DNA from 3 places in the Paenibacillus sp. IITD108 genome. Region 2 is predicted to be linked to each of the others. Evidence: predicted binding sites of a transcription regulator. Region 2 holds the regulator's gene; each other region holds the start of a gene.
What was found. The regulator Rex, encoded in region 2, represses fermentation and respiration genes when NADH is low (regulators of the CRP and FNR family bind a similar motif). The targets are predictions, from matches to a motif close to TTGTGAAATATTTCACAA.
Positions count from the first base shown of each region.

Region 1 (6,770 bases), on a different contig from region 2:
CATCTATTCTTATAGCTTTTGGCAGGGGCAATTTGTTGAAGGCTATACCTATCGCTTGCATCCCAGTAGCGAATTTTCAATTATTCCTGGCTCTATTAGAAGTCTTTTGCCTATTTCCATTAAGGAAACACCCAAATATCAAATTATCGCGTTACTCGATACAGATCGAATGCTGCAAGCATTTCACAACTTGCCTGATGTCGAATTTATGATAATGGATAAAAATAAACAACCTCTCTTTCAAACAACAAGTGATTTTCCCGAGTCCGTGCTAAATAAATTTGAAGAAGCGGATGGAGAAGTAGAGCAAGGCCAATATTACTATTTCTCACAAAAAGGAAATGAAAGCGCATTATCATACATCGTTAAGATGCCTACATCAATCGTATCTGCACAAATGAAGAAATTTAACCTCAACTTACTGCTGGCTCTTGGTCTGTCAATTGGAGCCGGGATTGTCTGCTCCCATTTTTTCAGTAGAAGGCTTTACCGTCCAGTTAAGCAAATCATCACAGCAGTCCAGCACTCAAAGCTGAAGGGACTCGGAAGTACAATTAGCGAATTTAATTTGATCCATGACAAAATTCATTCCCTGATTAAAGAAAGAAACGATATTCAAACCGAGCTGATCAATAAAAAGTCGCTGCTGACTAATTACGGATATATGAATAAATTGAAAATGATCCGATCGGACTTAAGCGATTTGCAGGATTTCATTCTAGCCAACCGAAAATTTCGAATTATTCTTTTTCATTTACAATTCCGGCATGCTTCGTTAAAGGAGCTCAATATTTCTCTTGACGATGTGTCTTACTACTTAAGGGAATACATAAATTTGGTGATGAGTGACAGTTTTCCGGGTTCACATACCTTTCAAATTGAAAGCAATCAAATATTATCGATAATTTTTGACGACAAACCGATAGACACTTTACAAGAAACGATGCTTCCCTTGAAGAAAGTGTGGGACGGAGATTCACAGTATTACCTTATCTCTATAGCTATGAGCTCTATCTACGCGTCCGCCGCAGAATTCAGCAAAGCTTATAATGAAGTGCTGGAGAAAGCGGGTCAGGCCAAGCTGCTGTCGGAAACTCAATTTATTTCTGATCTCCGTCCGCTAGTTAATCATGCCTATGTATTAGAAAAAGAAAAAGAATTTGATCTTAACTTGCGCGAAGGTAATATACTCGAATCTAAAGAATCGCTGAACCAAATGTTGCGATATTTGCATCAAAAGGAAGAGAGCGCTGACAATATCAGAAAGTTCGCCAAATCCATATTGGAGAGGATATTCCAGCAAACTGCTACATTTGATCAAAAAATAAACTTGGCCGAGCTCCGGATAGATTTAAAGGAGACCGAGGAATGTTTCACCATCGAAGAAATAAGTCATAGGATGGAACCGCACATTGTCCGAGTCACTTCCTTAATCCGCTCTGTAAAAAATGAGCAAAACGATTTGGCGAATCGTGCGGCCGACATTATGGAGGCAAGCTATGCAGAGGATATTTCATTGGATTCGGTAGCAGAATCATTAAATATCTCAAGCAATTATTTGTCTATTTTGATGAAAGAAAAAACAGGTATTAACTTCAGCGAGCATCTAAACAATGTGCGAATTCGTAAAGCCAAGGAATTGCTCGAATCTACCAGCCTTAGTGTTCAAGATGTAGGAATACGAATTGGCTACCGCAACGTTACATCTTTTATCCGTATGTTCAAAAAAGTTACCGGCCTGACACCGGGCGATTATCGCAAACAGATTAAACTTCAGCCTTTCCGTTAAAGCAATAAGCTTAAGCTTATAATCAAGAAATATCGACACAGTCATCCTTAAAGGACATACGGTTTCTACGCGAAATATAAGAAAAAGTTTGCAGTGAAAACTTATAAAGTCTTATATATTAAAAGGTTAAAAGCGCATTTATCGAATTCCTTGACCATCTTTGACTTTTACTTTTCAATCCGTTATTATATGATTACGTTATTTAATTGTTCAACTGAATGAAGGAGGAGTTGTTAATATGAATTTTGTACCTATGGTTATCGAGCAAAGCAATCGAGGTGAGCGATCATATGATATATACTCCCGTTTGCTGAAGGATCGTATTATTTTCCTTGGCTCTGGCGTGAACGATGTAGTTGCTAACTCTATTATTGCTCAGCTGCTATTCCTCGCAGCAGAGGATTCTGAAAAGGATATTTCGCTATATATTAATAGCCCTGGCGGTTCAATAACAGCTGGTATGGCGATCTACGACACTATGCAGTTCATCAAGCCTGACGTATCGACCATTTGTGTTGGCATGGCTGCTTCAATGGGCGCATTCCTGCTTACTGCCGGAGCTAAAGGCAAGCGCTTCGCGCTGCCAAACAGCGAGGTCATGATTCACCAGCCGCTCGGCGGCGCTGAAGGACAGGCAAGCGATATTGAAATCCGTGCAAGACGCATTCTCAAAATGCGCGACAAGCTCAACAACATTTTGGCAGAGCGCAGCGGCCAGCCTCTTAGCCGCATCGAGCAGGATACAGATCGCGACTATTTCATGAGTGCTCAAGAAGCGCTGGATTACGGCCTGATTGATAAAGTTATCGAAAAGGTTTAAGCGAAGAGCTGTAACTTACATCAAGCAGCTGCAAAATAGCCCGGATCATGCTTTCCGATGGGAGCCTGATTCGGGCTATTTTTATGTGTAAGAGGTGGCGCGTACCTATTCTGTATGAATTTTCATATACAATTGTGTTTTTCGAGTCATTTTTTCGTATTCTGTATGAAAATTCATATACAATTGGCCACTTTCAGATAATCTTGACCATTTCTGTATGATATTTCATATACATTTGCATTTTTCGAGTCGTTTTTGTGTATTCTGTATGAAAATTCATATACAATTGGCCACTTTCAGATAACCTTAACCATTTCTGTATGATATTTCATATACATTTGCGTTTTTCGAGTCATTTCGGTTATTCTGCATGAAATTTCATATACGATTGGCCAATTTCAGGGAGAGCACCGTTTTCAGGTAACGCCAACCGCTACTGTATGATGTTTCGGGTGCAATTGTTTGTACAATTATTTTCTTCGAGTCATTTCGGCGTGGAAGCTATGTGAGTGGAAGCTAAGTACATTTTGTGCATCTAGTTTCTTCTTTATTACCGAATAAACATTTCTAAATGTATTTCATGCATCTAGTTTCGTTGAATTTCCCTATATATTGTGAAATACGCCAAACTAGATGTAGTATTTCCCCTTAGAATCTCAAAAAAGCCAAATTTCATTAAACTAAGTACAGGAAATACATTTAGATTTAGTAAATTGGATGTAGACTAATGAGGCGGATACAGGCAAATGAGTACTTGTTCAACAAGACTGAGTTTGCCGTTACTGCAAGTATTTTTTGAGTTTTTTCAACAACCCGATGGAATACAGCTAGTTTGGAAAACATACATATTCTCTTCAACTACATAAGCTCTCTGACTAATAAGAAGGTAACCTCCTCCAATGGACTATCAAATCGGTATCATTCTACCGCAACTACCAATCAAATCAGTATCAATCTACCGCAACTACCCATCAAATCGGTATCGTACTCCAACTACCCATCAAGTCGGGTATCGACCTACTCCAACTACCCATCAAGTCGGTATCGACCTACTCCAACTACCCATCAGTATCGATCTACTCCAACTCCCAATCAAGTCGGGTATCTATCTAATCAACTGCTACTCAAGTTTCAAATATCTATCTACTCCAACAGCCATAGGCGTGACGTATGCATGGTTCTATCCTTCAATAAGACGCTTCATTCTAAGGCATGAATGCACTGCGTGCCATCTCGTATAAAATTGTTTTACAGCACAGCATCCTCACTGATGCTTATAATTTGTGATTTTTATCACTTCTGCTTCAATATGACGATGCTATGCTTGCAATACAGATCATGACGGCTGCCAGATGCACTACAGACACCGCATTACAGGCACCGTTATAGAACTGCTAATATGCTCAAGGAGGTGAGCTTATGGAAATCGTTCCATTAGAGAAAGTAGAACAGCTCGCCATCAAAAAATGGAACGTATATAAGCACAATAAGCTTCATTACATCGCCCGTTCCATGCTTGCCAGTATGTTTATCGGTTTTGGCGTTATCGTAGCCTTCAAATCAGGCAGCTTCTTTTATAACGTCGGATCCCCTTTAACCTATCCAATGGCGGCGCTGACATTTGGAGCTGCCATTATTCTGATAACGTACGGCGGCGGCGATTTGTTTACAGGCAATACGTTTTATTACACCTACACATCGCTGCGCAAAAAAATTTCATGGCTTGAGACAATCAAATTATGGGTAATTAACTATTCAGGTAATTTACTCGGCGCACTAGTATTCGCTTTTCTCATATGGACGACGGGTTTGTTCGACTCGCCGACCGTCAACGGCTTTCTGCTGGATGTCGTAAGCAATAAAACCAATGCTTCTACTAGCGAGTTGTTCTTCCGTGGTATATTATGTAATTGGCTCGTATGTCTTGCCTTCTTTATCCCGATGGGGCTGAAGGGTGACGGACCAAAAATGTTCGCGATGATGCTGTTCGTATTTTGCTTCTTCATATCGGGCTACGAGCACAGTATCGCCAATATGTGTACGTTTGCCATCGCTTTTGTATTAAACCAGCCGGGTACAATATCGATTCAAGGTGCGCTGCATAATCTCATACCTGTCACTATCGGCAATATTATCGGCGGCGGCCTGCTGATGGGCTGGATGTACTACTATGTCAATAAACCTTATTTAAAAGAAATGGAAAAGGTGGAGGAGCAAGATGAAAAAAACTAGAATCGTTGTTATCGGGACAGGGGCTGTAGGCTCGACTACCGCATATACTTTATTGCTGCGCAATCGCATGGACGAATTGGTGCTAATTGATTCCAATGCAGGCAAAGCGGCTGGCGATGCGCTCGATATGAACCATGGCATGCCTTTTGTTGGAGGGGCTAAAGTGTGGGCCGGTACATATAAGGACTGTGCTGGTGCAGATATAATCATTATTACGGCAGGCGCCGCTCAAAGGCAGGGCGAGACGAGGATCGATCTTCTGAAACGAAATGTCAGCATATTTGACAGCATTATCGAACAAATACTGCCTTATAATCAAGATGGCATTCTGCTAATTGCTTCCAACCCGGTTGATATTATGAGCTACTTTTCATTGAAAAAATCGAACTGGCCGGCGCACCGCGTCATCGGCTCAGGCACATTGCTTGACAGCGCTCGCTTCCGCTACCTAATAGGCCAGCATTTGCATATTGATCCGCGCAGCGTTCACGCTCACATTATAGGCGAGCACGGAGATTCAGAGCTGCCGGTTTGGAGTCTGGCCAATCTGGCCGGAACAGCCATTGAGCTTAGCAATGAGGTAAAAGAAGAACTGTTCGTCCAAACAAGAGATGCAGCCTACGAAATTATCGAAGCCAAAGGAGCAACCTATTACGCGATCGCACTCGCGCTGGATCGGATTTGTACAGCTATTCTGCAGGATGAAGGTGCGGTGCTTAACGTATCTACCCTGCTGGACAGCTACTATGGCGTCTCAGACGTTTATCTTGGTGTTCCATGTGTCGTAGACCGCAGCGGCATCCGCAAGGCTCTGGAAATTAAACTAACCGAGCACGAACAGCAGCTCTTCCATAAATCAGCAGACAAGCTTAAAGAAATTATTAAAAGTATAGAGATGTAGGATATAATTAAGTACAGCAGTTGACAACTAGTCAGCTGCTTTTTTTATATCCAGGTTATTATAAATTTGAACGCAAAAAAAGGAAGCTGTCCTCGCGAGTTACAACCCTTCGCGAGACCCTTCCATCCCCTGCCTGCAGCCCTCGAAAGCTGCAGATAGTTATTATTGGTTCTCGAGCTCTTCTTTGCTTACAAGAGCGACTAAAGCGTTTACAGCCTGTTCTGCGTCCGAACCTTCTGCACTTATGGATACTTCAGTACCTGAGCTTATCGCAAGGCTCATAATACCCATAATAGATTTAGCATTCACTTTTTTATCGTCTTTTTCTACGAAAACCTCGGAGGAAAATTTATTCGCTTCTTGTACGAATAACGCTGCTGGCCTTGCATGAAGTCCCGTCTTTAGACGAACAACAACTGGAAGCCTTGTCATGGAATCATAACCCCCTCTATTTTACTATTTCACATAGCATCATCACAAAAAGTCACATATTCATTATTATAACATTTTACATGCCGTTGCACTAGGCAAAATTCAACTGCCTCTTATTTTTTCGGCAAGCTCGTCAATTTTGCGCAATCTGTGATTCACGCCGGACTTGCTCACCTTAACTTTCAGCAGCTCTCCAACCTCTGTCAAATTCAAATCGGGGTGCTGCAGCCGAATTTCTGCAACCTCTCGCAGCTTCTCCGGCAAGCTATCCAATCCAATCTCTTTTTGCAGAAGCTTAATATTGTCAATCTGCCGTACAGCCGCACCGATCGTCTTATTCAAATTAGCTGTTTCGCAATTTACGATGCGATTGACAGAATTGCGCATATCCCGCATAATGCGTACATCCTCAAATTTGAACAACGCTTGGTGCGCGCCGATAATATTAAGCAGCTCGATAATTTTCTCGCCTTCCTTGATGTAAAAGACGAAGCCTTTTTTGCGTTCGATGCATCTTGCATTCAGATTAAACGTGTTGGCCAAATCAACAAGCGAAGCGCAATGCTCTGCATACATCGACGATATTTCCAAATGAT
Region 1 is NZ_JAZHCT010000041.1:15,157-21,926, forward strand. Features, by position in the region: gene V1L65_RS24865 (helix-turn-helix domain-containing protein) at 1-1,789, shown strand, start outside; gene clpP (ATP-dependent Clp endopeptidase proteolytic subunit ClpP) at 2,028-2,609, shown strand; gene V1L65_RS24875 (formate/nitrite transporter family protein) at 4,029-4,841, shown strand; gene V1L65_RS24880 (L-lactate dehydrogenase) at 4,828-5,742, shown strand; gene V1L65_RS24885 (HPr family phosphocarrier protein) at 5,905-6,174, opposite strand; gene whiA (DNA-binding protein WhiA) at 6,277-6,770, opposite strand, start outside.
Region 1: the regulator Rex is predicted to act here: its motif matches at 3,891-3,908, upstream of V1L65_RS24875 (formate/nitrite transporter family protein).

Region 2 (6,770 bases):
AACTACCGTTAGCAATTGTTGATCTTCCGTCGTGCCGCTGACGATCCAGCTCGCTTCATCCCAAATGTACTTATGAATGGATTGAATTTCCGTAATCTCAGTCTGCTCCATTACTTTATGAATAGCGGCTTCTTTCTCTTGCCACAGCGGCTGCTGAATAGCTCTATAATATAAAACACAGCTTATAATAAGCGCAGCAACTGCGATTATTGTAACAATCAGCCAGCGCTTAGGATTCATGAGCGGCGGACGTTTTTTTTCGATAACTCTCATTATTGGCTGATCATGCGCTTGAAGCTGGCTTCCGCTTCAAACTTGATTTTTTCTTCATCCAACAGCAAGCATTCGCGATTGCGTACCAATTGTTTGCCGTCTATCCAAACGTGAAGCACATCCTTGCCAGATGCAGAGTAAACAAGATGGGACACAATATCCGTCATAGGATAAAAATGAGCTTGATCGATATTCAAAGCAATAAAATCTGCCTTCTTGCCTGCTTCCAGGCTGCCGATTTGCTCGTCCTTCCATAATGAACGTGCTCCGTATATAGTGCCAAGCTTCAATGCCTCGCTAGCCGGAATAACCGTCGGGTCATAGGATACACCTTTGTGAAGCAAAGCTGCAAAGCGGATTTCTTCAAACAGATCCAGATTATTATTGCTTGCCGGACCATCTGTGCCGAGCGACACACGCATGCCCGCTTTAAGCAATTGCGGCAATCTGGCTACACCGCTTGCAAGCTTCAAATTGCTGATCGGATTATGGGAAATCGCAACATCACGCGCGGCAAGCAAAGCAATTTCTTCATCGGTAAGATGAACGGCATGAGCAAGTAAAGTTGGGCAAGAAAAAAAGCCTAAACGATCCAAATGCTCAACTGGTCTAGCGCCGTAATCTTTAACGTTTTGCTCTACCTCTGCAATCGACTCTGACATATGAGTATGTAGGGGCAGGTTATAATCGCGCGCCGCCTGTACAAATTGCTCAATATAAGCTGGAGGGCAAGTATAAGGCGCGTGCGGGGCCAGCATCGTTGAGATTCTGCCACCTGCTTTACCATTCCAATCGCGTGCGAAGGAGATGGCGTTTTGCAGCTTCTGCTTTTGCTCTTCTTCCGAGCAAAGCCCGATTACGCCTCTTGTCAGCATACCGCGCATGCCAGAGTATTCAGTAATTTCGGCAACTAACTCCATACGATCATACATATCTACAAATGTAGTCGTACCGCTTAGCAGCATTTCTACTTGCGCAAGCGCCGCTCCATTTTTAGTATCCTCAGCCGTATACTTCGCTTCCATTGGCCACATTTTTTCCGACAGCCACACCTGCAAATTCTGGTCATCAGAAAAGCCGCGCAGCAGCGTCATTGGCGTATGTCCATGAGTATTGATCAGCCCAGGCATAAAAGCTTGCTTCGCACCGCTAATTTGCTCTACATTTTGTTCAAGCAAATGCTGTGGCGGTTCTGCTTCGCCGATATAAGTAATGACATCATTAGTTACAACCATATGACCTTTAACTACCGGCTGCTCATCGTTCATCGTTACAAATAGACCGTCTTTAATCCAAATTTGACCCACTCTCTTCAACTTCCTCTCGGTTTAAATAATAGGCAAGGCTAAGCAGCTCTTTTGTAAAATCCGCATGGTGGATTCTTACCTCTTCAGGAACACGCAAAACGGTAGGGGCAAAATTAAGTATGCCCTCTACGCCTGCATCAATAAATTGATTAGCTACATTTTGCGCTTCCGGGGCTGGAACTGTAATAATGCCTATGCGAATTTCCTGTTCATCGATAGTTGCCTTCAGCTCATCCATTGGCTTCACAATCAAATGATTTATTTTTGTCCCTACCTTAGCAGGATGGATATCAAAAACAGCGGTTATTTTCATATTGTCCTTGGAGTACTGATTATAATTGCAAAGCGCATGTCCAAGGTTACCGGCTCCTACTAATGCAACATTTATAATTTGATCCACTTTTAAAATTTGGCGGATTTTCTCACTTAAATAGGTAACATCATATCCTATCCCCTTGCGGCCAAAATCACCAAAGTAGGCAAGATCCTTGCGTATTTGAGCAGGATTCAAATCAAGCTTAATCCCTAAATCCTGTGAAGAAATAGTTTGCACTTCATGATACTGCAATTCATTGAGCACTTGCAAATAAATCGGAAGGCGTTTGACAACCGCTTCGGATATTTTGGCTTGCTTCATTATTCTACCTCCACTTGAGCGGGATTGAGCCATTCTCTCATGCGTACAATCATTTGATCGGCATGCATCGTTTCAATTTTTGGTCCTGGCAGCGAGTACAAAAAGTGCTTTCCATAATAAGTCTCTATAACACGTGTATCATAAATAATAACGATACCTTTATCTTGTGCTGAACGGACTAATCTGCCAAAGCCTTGCTTAAATCTGATTACGGCCTGAGGAATAGACAGCTTCATAAAAGGATTTTGCTTTTTGCGCAGCAACAGCTCCGCCTTCGCTTCCGCTAATGGATGATTCGGCGGCTGAAAGGGCAATCTTACAATTGCCAGACAAACAAGTGCATCGCCAGGAATGTCCACTCCTTCCCAAAAGCTGCTTGTTCCTAATAACACTGTCATAGGATGCTGCAAAAACCGCCTTGTCAGCTTCGTCCTGTTACTGCTGTCCATTCCTTGTCCCAGCACGGTAATGTCGGTACCGGCCAGCAACTCCTTCAATGGTTCATAGGTCATTTTGAGCATCCGGTAGGATGTAAACAAAATAAGCATTCGACCTTTCGTTTCTACGGCAGCGGCAGCAAGCGACTGCGCTAATTTTTCAATATACTTGTCGCTGACCGATGCCCCTTTCAATACCGGAAAATCTCTAGGAATAACGACCAGCGCTTGCTCCCTGTAATTAAATGGAGATGGCAATAGAACCGTTTTTAAACGACCCTGCTCCTCGTATCCTGATAATCCGAGCTGTTCAGCTGCATACTGGAAAGATTTTTGAACGGTTAAAGTAGCAGAAGTTAGTACAATACTATCTTTAACATCAAAAAAATGCTTTTGCAATTGCTCGCTGACATCTACTGGTGCAGCATATAATTGCACAGATCGAAACCGGTAAACAGGATTTGCTTCTATCCAATAGACAGAATCATTTTTTTCTAGCTTGACAAATATTCTAAGCTCATCCTTAATTCGCGTCAAATCACGCATAGCTCCATTAATATCAACTGCTAAAGCTTGGGATTGGCTTTCCTCTGCTCTTTCTTTTATATCATTGAGCATTTTATCAACCGTTGTAATTATACTGTTCAGCTCGATATGAACATTTGATTCTGCAGCAGCTATCGCTTCCCATTGCTTCGGCAACTCTTGGCTGGAAATCCGATACACAACTCCGCCTGTATCTGCATTGTCCTCTGAGCCATTTGACGTAAGCTGAAACATAAGCTCATACAAGGCATCCCATTGATCCTTAATCTCCTGCAGTTGGGGAATGACTGCATCAATCGTCTCTATCCAGGCCTCTTTATGGTCATCCACTTCTTCGTTCAAGCTGGAGCGAAGTGATAGCAGCATGCCAGTACGTGAATCCTTATATAATCTTGTGGTGATTTGAGGCAATTGCAAGTAAGCAATTTGAATGCCAAGATGCTTGCCGGCTACATCCTCGACATGATGCGCTTCATCTACGATAAGATGGCGGTAAGAAGGCAGCAAGCGATGATCGGCATGTATATCTGTAAACAGCATGGAGTGATTCGTTATGCAAACATCGGCTATGCTAGATTCATGCTTGGCCCGATGATAGAAGCAGCGCTTAAACCATGGACAGGCTCTGTTCAGACAAGAGTCAGCATCGCTGGAAACGGCTGACCAGTACTCTGCGCCGCGATTGCTCAAATTCAATTCTTCGTAGTCACCGGTTTCTGTCTCATTCAGCCAGACGACCATCTGAGCTCTCGTCAGCATATCATCATTCGTGCTGATTGGCTCCATACCGTTAACTTTAGCTTCAAATTTGCGCAGACATAAGTAATTTCCCCTGCCTTTAAAAATCGATGCCTTGAACGGAAACGGGAGCACTTCTGTTAATAAAGGAATGTCGCGATGACGCAGCTGCTCCTGCAAGTTGATTGTATGTGTACTTACGACAACTTTCGCTTCTTTGCGAATGCTATAATATAAGCTCGGGATTAAATAACCTAGTGATTTTCCTGTTCCAGTTCCTGCTTCAATTAATAAATGCTCGTCATTGCTGAGCGCATTGTAAACATGATGGAACATTTCTACTTGGGCAGTCCTTTCCTCATATTGAGGAAATTTTTGCTTAAAATTATGCTGGATCATATCCAAATATTGCTCAAAGCTTAATTGGCTTATATCCAAATCAGCAGCAGCCTCTTCGCGCGGCGGCTTTTCCTCTGTCCATTCCCGGGCGCGCAATGCAAATTGGCGATAATAATCATATTCGGCAGAGTCCAAAGCTGTTTCACTTGATACAAGCTGCTCTGTCTGCTGTATGAGCCAGCCAAAATCACTGCCGGCATCTATTAAGACAGATAGCCGCTGCAAAGTAAGCAGCGGCATCTGGCGCAGTTTTTTCATCATTTCGATAAAAATTAATGCAGTAGCCATTGCGTCACTGTCTGCACGATGCTGCTGCTCATGTGATACTTCAAATAGCTGTGCAACAACTCCAAGCTGATAAGAGGATATGGAAGGATATAATACGCGCAGCATTTCAATCGTGTCAAGCCTGCGGCCTACAAAAGGCAAATAGCCGCATTGGTCTAAAGCTCTGTTGAGAAATCCTGCATCGAAAGCCGCATTATGAGCGACAAGAACAGCATCATCCAACAGCGGAATCACATTTAGAATAACGTCATCAAGCATTGGCGCATCAGCAACAATTGCTTCATCAATGCCGGTCAATGAAGTTATAAATGCGGGAATTTCTACAGAAGGCTTTACGAACGAATTGTAAGTTTCCACAACCTTCAATTGTTCATCAACGATTACTGCAGCTATTTGTATGATTTCATCTTCTATTCCATGACCTGTCGTTTCCAGATCGATTACAGCATACTTCATTCATCCCTATCCTCTCACAAACAGCACAACTCCGTGCTCCCAAAATATAAAGAAAGCTGCTTCGGCTGGCTTAGACATGCTTCAAGATTATTTAATGAGTGCGCAAACTGCGGATAAACATCATAAGCTTTCCTGAAAAACTGCTCGGCAAGTGATAAATTTCGTTCAATCGCTTGTATGCAGCCTAGTGCATTATATCCCAGTGCAAGCCACTTTGGATAATCAGTCAGTACAATAAGCAACTGGAATTGTCGCTGTGCCTCATGCCATTGCTGCATATGCATCATGCTCATGCCCAAAAATAATCGGGCCATATTGCTCTCCGGGGCCAATCGGATCACTTGGCTGAATTGATCGGCAGCTTCTGAAAACATAAATAAATTATAATAGCCCTTGCCCTTATGAAGCGCACTTTCAGCATCCCAAGTCAATGTGCTGTTTGTTTGGCTAAATTGATAATCCTGAGCTATCTGATTTGCAGAAATCGACGATGAAACAGTATCGCTTTTTGATGACTGCTGCATATGCTCATCCATTTCTACAGCTTGGCAGCTATTTTGCGATTCGGCAAAGCAGGTCCATTTTTCCTCAAATTGCAGCCATTGCTCGATGCATAAATCACTTGCATGCTTCAGCTCAAGCAGCTGCTGATGGAACTCGTCCTTTTGTATTTCATTGGCACAAGGGTACTGCTCAATAATATGATCCAGCATCTCGTTCATCGTTGAAAACATATGTTGAAAAATGACGCATCCCGCCTTTGCAAATGAACTAAGGAGTTGATACGTACATTCTCTGTCGTTCAGGATGTTTTCATACTCATCAGACAATTGTAGAATGCGGTTCTGTGCCCATTATTTGAACGGGCTTATTGTTTTCACCGAGTATAACTACAGTCGGATTATAGTTCCGGGCTGCTTCCTCCGTCATCATTGCGTATGAAATAATAATAACCTGGTCACCCGGCTGAACCAATCGTGCTGCCGCGCCATTTAAACAAATAACACCAGAACCTCTTTCTCCAACTATAACATAGGTTTCCAGTCTTGCTCCATTATTGTTGTTCACAATCTGCACTTTTTCATTTTCCAAAATATTGGCAGCCTCCATCAGAGCTGCATCAATCGTTATGCTGCCAACATAGTTAAGATTTGCTTCCGTTACTGTGGCACGGTGCAGCTTGGACTTCATCATCGTTCTATACATGGGTCATCACCTCCACAGGCACTAATAAACTATTGTCAATCAATCTTGTTTTCCCAAAATATACAGCTACCGCGAGCAGCAGCTCCTTGTCATTGTCTGACAGCTTTTGAGTTAAATCGATTTGCTCTAGCTCAGGATAGGCGAGCAATTGCACATAGTCAATTTTCGCCAATGGTTCTTTATTAATTCTGGCTGTAACTTTTTGCAATAATAATTGTCCTGTAGCTGCACCATCCTGCTCATACAGTTCAGTCGCCATTCGCATAGCCTGCGACAAGGCGACCGCCTGAATACGCTGTTCTGCTGTCAGATACACGTTTCTGGAGCTCAATGCAAGCCCGTCAGGCTCTCTTACAATCGGGCATTTTACAATTTCCACATCCATATTCAAGTCATGGACAAGCTGCTCGATAACGGCTACCTGCTGCGCATCCTTCATGCCAAAATAGGCTCTGCTTGGATTCACGATGTGAAACAGCTTGC
Region 2 is NZ_JAZHCT010000007.1:141,609-148,378, reverse strand. Features, by position in the region: gene V1L65_RS08625 (cell wall elongation regulator TseB-like domain-containing protein) at 1-273, opposite strand, end outside; gene V1L65_RS08620 (amidohydrolase) at 273-1,541, opposite strand; gene V1L65_RS08615 (redox-sensing transcriptional repressor Rex) at 1,561-2,217, opposite strand; gene dinG (ATP-dependent DNA helicase DinG) at 2,217-5,081, opposite strand; gene V1L65_RS08605 (hypothetical protein) at 5,096-5,803, opposite strand; gene panD (aspartate 1-decarboxylase) at 5,904-6,287, opposite strand; gene panC (pantoate--beta-alanine ligase) at 6,280-6,770, opposite strand, start outside.

Region 3 (6,770 bases), on a different contig from region 2:
GATACCTTCCCTGCTGCGATGCATATTGCTGGAGTTATGGCTGTAGAAAAGCAGCTGGTTCCTTCATTGGATATTTTAGCGGCTACTTTGAAAGAAAAAGTAGAAGCTTTTAAAGATATAGTTAAAATCGGACGTACTCATTTGCAGGATGCTACTCCGTTGACGCTTGGCCAAGAGGTAAGCGGCTGGTATGCCATGCTTGAGAAAACAAGAGCTATGCTAGTGCAAAGCGTTGAATCCATGCGTGAATTGGCGCTCGGCGGAACTGCAGTAGGTACAGGCTTGAACGCTCATCCGAAGTTCGCGGTTCAGGTTGCTGAAGAAATGACTAAGCTGACAGGCACATTGTTTATTACAGCGCCAAATAAATTCCATGCTCTGACTAGCCATGATCAAATCGTATACACACATGGAGCTATTAAAGCTTTGGCAGCAGATTTAATGAAAATTGCCAATGATGTCAGATGGCTTGCAAGCGGACCACGCTGCGGCATTGGCGAGCTGATCATACCAGAGAACGAGCCGGGCAGCTCGATTATGCCAGGTAAAGTCAATCCTACTCAAAGCGAAGCGATGACGATGGCTGTATGTCAAGTTATTGGTAACGACGCTACGATCGGTTTTGCAGCGAGCCAAGGTAATTTTGAGCTTAACGTATTCAAGCCGGTTATTATGTACAACTTCCTGCAATCTGTTGCGCTTATGGCGGATGCAATGGTTTCCTTCAACGATAACTGTGCGGTTGGCATCGAGCCGAATTTGCCTGTTATCCAAAGAAACCTGGAGCAATCGCTGATGCTTGTAACCGCATTGAATCCACATATCGGTTATGAGAATGCGGCAGCCATTGCTAAAAATGCTCATAAAAAAGGTCTAACCTTGAAAGAATCCGCTGTAGCAAGCGGCCTGCTAACTGAGGAGCAATTTGACCAATATGTCCGTCCAGAGAACATGATTGGAAGCAAATAAGTTATAAATAACCCAGCTTGATTGAGGCTCCAATTTTGGACCTTAATCAAGCTTTTTTATGTCCACCCCTGCCATGTCTGTCCCCGTTACTGCCCCATCTCCGCCGCTACACTCACTATACCTGTATCGCCTAATCAACTGGACAGAAGATCCGTTATTTTGCCAAAAACGCCGAATTCGAAGTATTAAAGTGACACACGTTCCGCTATTCTACAAATATGTAGTGGAAAACAGTGAAAAACGGGCGAATAACGGAACCACTGTCCGCGAAAGTAGAAAAATGATCGAAAACGGGCGAATAACAGAACCACCGTCCGCGAAAGTAGAAAAATGATCGAAAATGGGCGAATAACGGAACGCCTGTCCGCGTAGTAGAAAAATGATCGAAAATGGGCGAATAACGGAACCACTGTCCGCGAAAGTAGAAAAATGATCGAAAACGGGCGAATAACAGAACCACCGTCCGCGAAAGTAGAAAAATGATCGAAAATGGGCGAATAACGGAACGCCTGGCCACAGGTTGAAAATAAAAATGAGGCTGAAAATGCGTATATCTCCAAGTGAGAGGGTGTCGATTAATTGTAAGCAACTAATAATAAGCAATAAAAAAGGGGAACGAAGAGCAAGATTGGGAATGGAGAAGCGGCAGCGCCCGCCTTTGTAGGCCAATATTATCCTTTACAGGGGTTATGTAATCAAAAAAATTGGACTACAACAGCGGTCGGAATCCCAAACTTGATCGTAGTAGTATCCCTTTCGATTGCTTGTTGCCCTATCCACAATAAAGCGAAACCCTTAGAGATGATCTTAGTCACAAAAACGGAGTTAAAGTAAATTAACGCGTTCTTGTGATCATTCGCATCCCCAGTAACCATTCCATTTAGTAAAAAATTAACACTTCACATGTTTGTCAATTTCGTGCCACGAAACGGTCACTAACGACACTAAAGAGCCATATTTATCTGCATATAATTTTGTATAATAGGAGTAACTGATTGAGAATAATGGAGCTTGCGAATTGTTCTCCTTCAACTTTTGAAGAATTTGTGAATAAATTCACAAATTGTTGTGATTTTTTTCACATTAATCAATCGCGACGTATGCTTAAATTAGAAAGTAAGCATTTGACGGGGTTTGTTTCAAAGTAATTTAAAAGGATTAATACATTTAGAAAAGGTGGAGTGCAGCTATGGATGTCGTCGATTTAGCACGTTTGCAATTTGCATCTACAACAATTTTTCACTACTTTTTTGTACCAATATCAATTGGATTATCTCTCATCGTAGCGATAATGGAAACGATATATGTGGTCAAGAAGGATGAATTATATAAGCGAATGGCAAAGTTTTGGGGGACCTTCCTGCTCATTAACTTCGCCGTCGGTATTGTTACAGGTATTTTGCAAGAGTTTCAGTTCGGAATGAACTGGTCTGATTTTTCAAGATTTATAGGTGATATATTTGGAACGCCGCTTGCGATTGAAGCGCTGCTTGCCTTTTTCCTTGAGTCAACGTTTATCGGCTTGTGGGTGTTTGGCTGGGACCGCTTGTCAAAAGGCGTTCACTTGGCGAGCATGTGGCTCGTTTCGATTGGTACCATTTTATCCGCGCTTTGGATTTTGGCGGCAAACTCATTTATGCAGCGCCCTGTCGGCTTTGAGGTAGTAGACGGCCGTGCAGAATTAACGGATATATTCGCGCTATTAACGAATGGTCAGCTGTTGTGGGAGTTTCCGCATACGATATTCGCTGCGTTCGCGACCGGTGCTTTTCTGGTTGCCGGTATTAGCGGCTGGAAGCTTATGCGCAAGCAAGAAATTAATTTCTTTAAACAATCATTCAAAATCAGTATTATCATAGCTCTCATTTCTTCTATTGCCATTGCACAATTCGGTCATAGCCAGGCGCAATATTTGGTTGAGACTCAGCCAATGAAAATGGCTGCGAGCGAAGGGATGTGGGAGAGAAGCACTGACCCTGCTCCTTGGACAGTTATTTCTTTTATCGACACTGATAAGCAAGAAAATGGCTTTGAGATTAAAATTCCGTATATACTCAGCTTTTTGTACTATAGCAAATTTTCCGGCTCTGTTCCGGGCATGCTTGAGCTGCAGGAGCAATATGAACAAACCTATGGCCCTGGAAACTATATCCCGCCGGTCAAAACGACTTTTTGGAGCTTCCGCGTTATGGTAGGCAGCGGTATGGCCATGATTCTTTTGGCTATGTATGGCGCATATCTCACATGGCGGAAAAAGCTGGATCAGCCGAAAAACAATCTATACTTTAAATTAATGCTGTTTGCCATTTCACTTCCGTTTATCGGAAATACGGCTGGCTGGATTATGACTGAGATTGGCCGTCAGCCTTGGACCGTATTTGGGCTGCTGCGTACGGAGGATTCTGTATCGCCGAACGTATCGTCAGGTCAAGTGCTCTTCTCACTTATTTCATTCTCGTCGATATACTTGATTTTGCTTGGCATTACGATCTATTTGTTTACTCGGGTAGCACGCAAAGGCCCTGCTAGTGAAGAGAGTGAGCAAGTTGCTGATGTAGATCCGTTTGCACAGGAAGGGGGCGGCAGCAATGTCACTCAATGAGTTATGGTTTTTACTAATTGCCGTTTTGTTCACAGGATTTTTCTTTCTTGAAGGCTTTGATTTTGGTGTAGGCATGGCGACTCAAATTTTGCCGAAAAGCGATAAGGAACGCCGCGTGCTTATCAATACGATTGGACCGTTCTGGGACGCGAATGAAGTATGGCTTATAACGGCGGCAGGCGCGATGTTCGCAGCTTTTCCGCATTGGTATTCCACGATGTTCAGCGGGTACTATATGCTCCTCACGTTGATTTTGCTGGCGCTGATAGGCCGGGGCGTTGCTTTTGAATTCCGCGGCAAAATAGAGGGTGCTGCCTGGAGAAAGGTTTGGGATGCAGCGATTTTTATTGGCAGCTTTTTCCCGCCGCTGTTTTTCGGAATGCTGTTTGCCAGCATGATTAAGGGTGTGCCGATTGGACAAAATATGGAAATGACAGCTGGATTCTCAGATATAGTTAATCTATACTCAGTAACAGGAGGCGTGGCAGTGGTTGCACTGTGCCTGCTGCATGGCCTAACCTTTATTTCGATACGTACTACCGGCGACGTTCGCGGCAAAGCACGCAAGGCAGCTGCAGTTGTATGGCCTGTTGCAGTAGCGCTGCTCGGACTGCTGGCTGTTCAAACCTTTGCTTCTACGGATCTGTTTGAGAAACGCGGAGTTATCATGTATATTTTAGTTGCTTTAACTGCAGTGGCTGCGGTATTAGCTTATGTGTTTATTAGAAAAGGAAGAGAAGGGCTTGCATTTGGCATGACCGGTTTACTGATCGGTTTAACATTTATAGCTTTATTTGCAGGCTTGTTCCCAAGGCTGATGGTAAGCTCTATCGACAGCGCTTATGATCTTACGGTTTACAATGCTGCATCAGGAGGCTATACGCTGAAAGCAATGACGATTGTAACAGCAGTGCTCTTGCCATTCGTACTGGCTTATCAGGCTTGGAGCTACTTCGTCTTCCACAAACGCATTACGAATAAAGATCATTTAGAATACTAGGAGCTTGTATGGACAAACAATGGCTTCGCCTTTCAGGAATTACACCGATAATGCTGCTGTTATCGGTGTTTTCCTTCCTACAGGGATTGGCAATTATAGCGCAAGCGCTGCTTCTGTCGCATGCGCTCACACAGTTATTTAATGGGGCTGCCGTATCTGATGCAGTTCAGCCTATTTTATTATTTGCGGCTATGTTTGTGCTGCGGCATACTTTTGTATGGCTGCAGCAGCGCTTTGCCGGAAGGTTTGCAGGGAAAACTACCGAAGCGCTTGGCAAACAGCTGCTGAGCAAGCTTTTTAAGCTTGGCTCAAGGTTTGCTGCCAGCGAGGGCAGCGGCAAGATTGTTAATCTTGCTCTGGAAGGAATTGTGCGGGTTAGAACTTATTTGGAGCTGTCGATTCCCCGTATGATCGATATGCTCATCATTACCGGTGCAATATGGCTTGCTGTCATCCGATTGGATTTGATTTCAGGCATTATTTTACTTGTGGCACAGCCGGTGCTCATTATCTTTTTTATTATATTAGGGCTGGCGGCCCGTTCTCTAGCGGATAAGCAGTGGAGAAGCTATCGAATATTGTCGCAGCATTTTTCGGATACGCTTCGAGGCCTTGAGACGCTGCGCTTTTTAGGAAGAAGCAAAGCGCATGCAGGTACAGTAGAGCGTGTAGCGGGGCAATATCGCAAAGCAACAATGCGGACGCTGCGGGTTGCATTTCTATCTTCGTTTTCGCTTGATTTCTTTAGTATGCTTTCAATTGCCTTTGTAGCGGTTGGATTAGGCGTGCGGCTTATCGACGGCGGCATACAGCTGGAGGCGGCTTTGGCAATTTTGCTGCTTGCTCCTGAATATTTTATGCCGATTCGAATGCTTGGCACCGACTATCATGCAACGTTAGACGGCAAGGAAGCATGGGCTTCAATTAGAGCGATTACGGAAAAGGATACAGAGAGTGAGGGCACGGGCAGCAGTCAATATGCCATCGAAAGTAGTGCTGCATCTGGCAGACAAGTTGCTTCAGAGAGCCATAATGCTGCGCCAAATAACGTCAAGTCAATGGATAGCCAGCATAACTCAACCGCTATGCTTCGCTTATCGGATGTAACGGTGCTCAGCTCAGAAGGCCGTGAGCTGCTTGGCGGTGTGCAGGCAGAAGTAGCTGGCGGCGCACGGAAAATCGGAATTGTCGGTGAGAGCGGAGCAGGCAAATCGACCCTGCTTCATGTGCTGGGCGGCTTTTTGCAGCCATCCGCAGGAATGGTTCAAGCGGATGGGGAGCCGCTTGCTGGCGAGAAGCTCGCTCAGTGGCAGCAGCAGCTTGCTTATATCCCGCAGCACCCTTATATATTCAGCATGACGTTAAAAGAAAATATTGCCTTTTATGAGCCGGATGCCAGCGATGAGGAAATCGAACGGGCAATCGACGCAGCTGAGCTGCGCTCGCTCGTTGAGCAGCTGCCGCTCGGTATACATGAGCGCATAGGCGAGGGCGGGCGAGCTGTGAGTGGCGGCCAAGCGCAGCGGATTGCGCTGGCAAGAGCATGGCTTGGCAATCGTCCTATGCTGCTTCTCGATGAGCCCACTGCCCATTTGGACGTAGAGACAGAATGGGAGCTAAAGCAGACGATGCTGCGTATTTTCAGCGGGAAAACGGTATTTCTGGCGACGCATCGCTTGCATTGGATGAAGGATATGGATGAGGTATGGGTCATCAAGAAAGGCAAATTGGCAGAGAAGGGCACGCATGCCCAGCTGGCTGAGCAGAATGGCGTATATGCGAAACTGCTCGCTGCAGGCAGAGGGGAGGAATTGTAATGCAAGCGGCAAAAAGACGCGGCTGGATTACCTACTACATGTCTCAATACCGCTGGCAGTTTGCAGCGGCAGCTGTACTTGGCGCTATTGCCATACTTTCCGCAGCAGCCTTGCTGTTTACATCCGGGTATTTGATATCGCGTTCCTCCCTGCAGCCAGAAAACATTCTTATGGTCTATGTGCCAATCGTGCTTGTCCGGACGTTTGGATTCAGTAAAGCGATTTTTCAATACTTGGAACGGTTAGCTGGTCACAGTGCGGCACTGCGTATTCTAGCCAGTATGAGAACCCGCTTATATCGCATTGTCGAACCGCAGGCGCTTCGCATGCGAAGCAAATATAAATCCGGCGATTTGCTTGGCTTGCTGGCGGAGGATATCGA
Region 3 is NZ_JAZHCT010000046.1:18,933-25,702, reverse strand. Features, by position in the region: gene fumC (class II fumarate hydratase) at 1-969, shown strand, start outside; gene V1L65_RS25930 (cytochrome ubiquinol oxidase subunit I) at 2,159-3,571, shown strand; gene cydB (cytochrome d ubiquinol oxidase subunit II) at 3,558-4,571, shown strand; gene cydD (thiol reductant ABC exporter subunit CydD) at 4,580-6,388, shown strand; gene cydC (thiol reductant ABC exporter subunit CydC) at 6,388-6,770, shown strand, end outside.
Region 3: the regulator Rex is predicted to act here: its motif matches at 2,014-2,031, upstream of V1L65_RS25930 (cytochrome ubiquinol oxidase subunit I).